DNA from 2 places in the Sphingopyxis sp. NJF-3 genome. Region 2 is predicted to be linked to the other one. Evidence: predicted binding sites of a transcription regulator. Region 2 holds the regulator's gene; the other holds the start of a gene.
What was found. The regulator LexA, encoded in region 2, represses DNA repair genes until DNA is damaged. The targets are predictions, from matches to a motif close to GTTCCNCNCTTGTTCT.
Positions count from the first base shown of each region.

Region 1 (2,202 bases), 650 kb from region 2:
TCACCATCTATCTGCCGGTCCACCGCACCGAAAGCGGCGCGCCTGTCGCGGCGCCGCCGGCGATCAAGCCGCGAAAGAGTCAGTGGGGCACCGGGACCATTTTGCTCGTCGAGGACGAGGACATGGTGCGCGCGGTCGCGGAACGCGCGCTGGTCCGCGCGGGTTATACTGTCATGACCGCCGCGCAGGGCGAAGAGGGACTCGAACGTTTCGGCACGATGGACAGGATCGACCTGGTGATCAGCGACGTGGTGATGCCGGTGATGGATGGCCCCGCGATGGTGCGCGCGATGCGCGCCAAGCGGCCCGACCTGCCCGTGCTGTTCATGTCGGGCTATGCCGAGGAGCAGCTCCGCCAGTCGATCGACATCGACCAGGTCGCTTTTCTGCCCAAACCCTTTTCGGTCGCGCAATTGGCGGAAGCGACGTCGGCGGCGCTCGACGCTGCGGCGCATCGGATTTCCAATGGCGGATGACCGGCTGATCCTGCTCGTCGAGGACGATGTGCTGATCGGCATGATGCTGGCCGACATGTTCGACGCCCTCGGTTTCGCGGAGCCTGCGCAGGCGGCCGCGGTCGAGGACGCGCTGGCCATTATCGACGCGGAGCCGGTCGCGGCGGCGCTCATCGACATCAATCTCGGCGAGACCAAGGGATGGCCGGTCGCCGACGCGCTGGCCGAGCGCGATATCCCCTTTGCCTTCACCTCGGGCGGCGGCGACGTGATCCCGCCCGCGCACGCGCACCGCAAGCTCGTGTCCAAGCCGTTCCGGCTGAGCGAGATCGAGGCGGTCTTGCAGGATTTCTTCCGCGAGTAGCGACGAAATCCCCGTCATTCCGCTTCCCATTGTTCCCCTCTTGTTCTTTGAGAACAAATGTCGTACAGAGGTCGGGCGTTGCGATGCTTCTGCCTTCGCTCTAGAGCAGGAAAGGGACGGTAATGGCCGGACAATTGTCACTCGTCGAATCGGGGAAATCAGTGAACGGAACGGACAGGCAGAAGGCGCTCGACGCCGCATTGGCGCAGATCGACCGCGCCTTCGGCAAGGGCTCGGTGATGAAGCTGGGCTCGAAGGAGGCGATGCAGGTCGAGGCGATCTCGACCGGGTCGCTCGGGCTCGACATCGCGCTGGGGGTCGGCGGCCTTCCGCGCGGCCGCGTGATCGAAATCTATGGTCCCGAAAGCTCGGGCAAGACGACGCTGGCGCTGCATACGCTGGCCGAAGCGCAGAAGACCGGCGGCACGGTCGCTTTCGTCGACGCCGAACATGCGCTTGACCCCGTCTATGCGAAGAAGCTGGGGGTCGACATCGACGAGCTGATCGTGTCGCAGCCCGACACGGGCGAACAGGCGCTCGAGATCGTCGACACGCTGGTGCGTTCGAACGCGATCGACGTGCTCGTCGTCGACTCGGTCGCCGCGCTGGTGCCGCGCGCCGAGATCGAGGGCGAGATGGGCGACAGCCATGTCGGCCTGCAGGCGCGGTTGATGTCGCAGAGCCTGCGCAAGCTGACGGGTTCGATCAGCCGCTCGCGCTGCATGGTGATCTTCATCAACCAGCTGCGCATGAAGATCGGCGTGATGTACGGCAATCCCGAGACGACGACGGGCGGCAACGCGCTCAAATTCTACGCCTCGGTCCGCCTCGACATCCGCCGCACCGGCCAGATCAAGAACGGCGACGAGATCGTCGGCAACACGACGCGCGTGAAGGTGGTGAAGAACAAGGTCGCGCCGCCGTTCAAGCAGGTCGAATTCGACATCATGTACGGGCAGGGCATTTCGAAGATCGGCGAGATTCTCGATATCGGCGTCAAGGCCGGACTGGTCGAGAAATCGGGCGCCTGGTTCAGCTATGACTCGATCCGCATCGGGCAGGGCCGCGAGAATGCGAAAACCTTCCTGACCGAGAATCCCGAGCTTCGCGAACGGCTCGAAACCGCGATCCGCGGCCGCACCGACGAAGTGGCCGAGGAGATGATGGCTGGCCCCGACGACGAGGGCGACGACGACATCTAAGGCGTCGGGATCGCAGCGCGCGATCCCGACCCTCGCCATCCGGCCGGTCCGCCCCTCCTGACCGGCTGGCCGACGGCGGCGGGCCCCATGCCCCTTGGACCTGCTCTCTCCCTTTCGCAGGTCGGCCCGCCCGCCGTTGATCCCTGCGTGGACGATCCCGCCGTTTGCGGTTCGAGCGCGA
Region 1 covers NZ_CM130726.1:1,257,731-1,259,932, forward strand. Annotated here, with positions in the region: gene ACOTSS_RS05915 (response regulator) at 1-476, shown strand, start outside; gene ACOTSS_RS05920 (response regulator) at 466-819, shown strand; gene recA (recombinase RecA) at 942-2,021, shown strand.
Region 1: the regulator LexA is predicted to act here: its motif matches at 851-866, upstream of recA (recombinase RecA).

Region 2 (2,202 bases):
GCTCGGCGGCGAGGCCGCCGCGGTCGGCCTGCCGCTCCACGCCCGCGACGACCGCGCGGTTATTGCCGATATTCTCAGGGAGTTGGCGCGACGTCACGACGTCATCGTCACCATCGGCGGCGCCTCGGTCGGCGACCACGACCATGTTCAGGACGCGCTCGCCGACGCGGGGGGCACGGTCGATTTCTGGAAGGTCGCGATGCGCCCCGGCAAGCCGCTGATCGCCGGGACGATCGGGACTGCGGCCTTCCTCGGCCTTCCCGGCAACCCCGCCTCGGCCTTCGTCACGGCGACGCTGTTCCTGCTCCCGCTCGTCCGCCACCTCGCGGGGGCGCGCGATCCCTTGCCCGTCCTCCGACAGGCGCCGCTCGCCGCGCCGCTGGCCGCCGGCGGCGACCGCCGCGACTATCTGCGCGCACACCTCGATGCGGGCGGCCTGACGCCCTTCGCGACGCAGGACAGCGGCCAGACCGTTCCACTCGTCGCAGCCAACGCCCTGCTGGTCCGCGAGGCCCGCGCACCGGGGCGCGCGGCGGGTGCATCGGCGGATTATATCGCCATCGCTTGACAAGTTCCTCTATGTTCCACTATCGTTCCCCTTATGTCCGGAAATGGCAGCATGGAGAACGAGTGATGTTGACCGCGAAGCAGCACGAACTGCTCCACTTCATCCAGCAAAGGCTCGACGCGAGCGGCATTTCGCCGTCGTTCGAGGAGATGAAGGAAGCGCTCGGCCTCAAATCGAAGTCGGGGATACACCGCCTGATAAGCGCCTTGGAAGAAAGGGGATTTCTCCGCCGCCTTCCCAACCGTGCCCGCGCGCTGGAGGTGCTGAAACTCCCCGAGGCGGCCAAGGCGAAGGTGCGCGACGATCGCGATGTCGTGGTGCCGCTGCGCAAGCCCGCCCCGGCGCTGCGCCCGATCGCCGCGAACGACATCATCGAGGTTCCGCTCCACGGCCGCATCGCCGCGGGCGTGCCGATCGAGGCGTTCGAGGATCACAACCAGCTCTCGGTTCCCGCGGCGCTGCTCGGCTCGGGCGAGCATTATGCGCTCGAAGTGTCGGGCGACTCGATGATCGAGGCGGGCATCCTCGACGGCGACTATGCGCTGATCCAGAAAGCCGACACCGCGCGCGAGGGCGACATCGTCGTCGCGCTGGTCGACGGGCAGGATGCGACGCTCAAATATTTCCGCCGCGAAGGCCGCATGATCCGCCTCGATCCCGCGAACAGCGCCTATGAACCGCAGCGGTACGACGCGGCGCGCGTCATGGTGCAAGGGCGGCTTTCGGGACTGCTTCGTCGTTACCACTGACCTGAGGCGGGCGACGCCACGGATGTTCGTCGCCGGCGCGTAGCGCGGCGACGGCTTCGGGCCTCTCGTCCAGATAGAGTGCCAGCCCGCCGCTTTCCGCGAGGCTGTCGCGATCGACCGTCAACCAGCGCGCGGCGCATTCGCGCGGCAGCCAGCGGTCGCTGATCACGACGTCCGCCACTGCGCAGGCCGCCGCCATGTCGCGGCCTTCGATCCGGTCGCGCCCGCGCGCGGCGAGAATGACGTAGGATGCGCTCTCCCGCCCCTGCCGCCAGCGGCAGAAATCGGGGTTGCACTCAACATGGTCGAGATCAGAGAGCGCCGCCAGCGGCGCATCGGTTCCCGCCGCTTCGGCCATCGTGTCGCGGATATAATCGCCCGCGCGGTCGCGCAGCAGCGCATAGCCGCCGCCGGGGATCGCCGCGGCGATATGGCGCCCGTCGCCGGTGACCAGCAGATCGGGCCGCGGCTGCGCGACGAGCACGGCGACTCCGACAAGCAGCGGGACCGCCCCCGCCCATCGCCAGCGCGTCGCCCAGAGCAGCATCCATAGCCCGCCGAGAATAGCGAGCGCGAAGCCCCAGCGCGGAAAGACGGGCAGCGCCGCGACCGCGCCTGGCGCGTCGGCAACGCGGTGCGCGAGCCAGATCAGCCCACGCAGCGCCTGTTCGGCGACCCACCAGAAGGGCGCGCCGAGCCCGACGGCGTCGAACAGCAGCGCCAGCGCCTCGGCGGGCATGACGATGAAGGTCGTGAGCGGGATCGCGACGACATTGGCGAGCGCGCCGTAGAGCCCCGCCTTGTGGAAATGGAACAATGCGATCGGCGCCAGCGCCACTTCGACGACGAACCCGGTGATCAGAAGGCCCGCGAGCCCTCGCGCCC
Region 2 covers NZ_CM130726.1:1,910,593-1,912,794, forward strand. Annotated here, with positions in the region: gene ACOTSS_RS09350 (molybdopterin molybdotransferase MoeA) at 1-568, shown strand, start outside; gene lexA (transcriptional repressor LexA) at 634-1,317, shown strand; gene ACOTSS_RS09360 (ComEC/Rec2 family competence protein) at 1,271-2,202, opposite strand, start outside.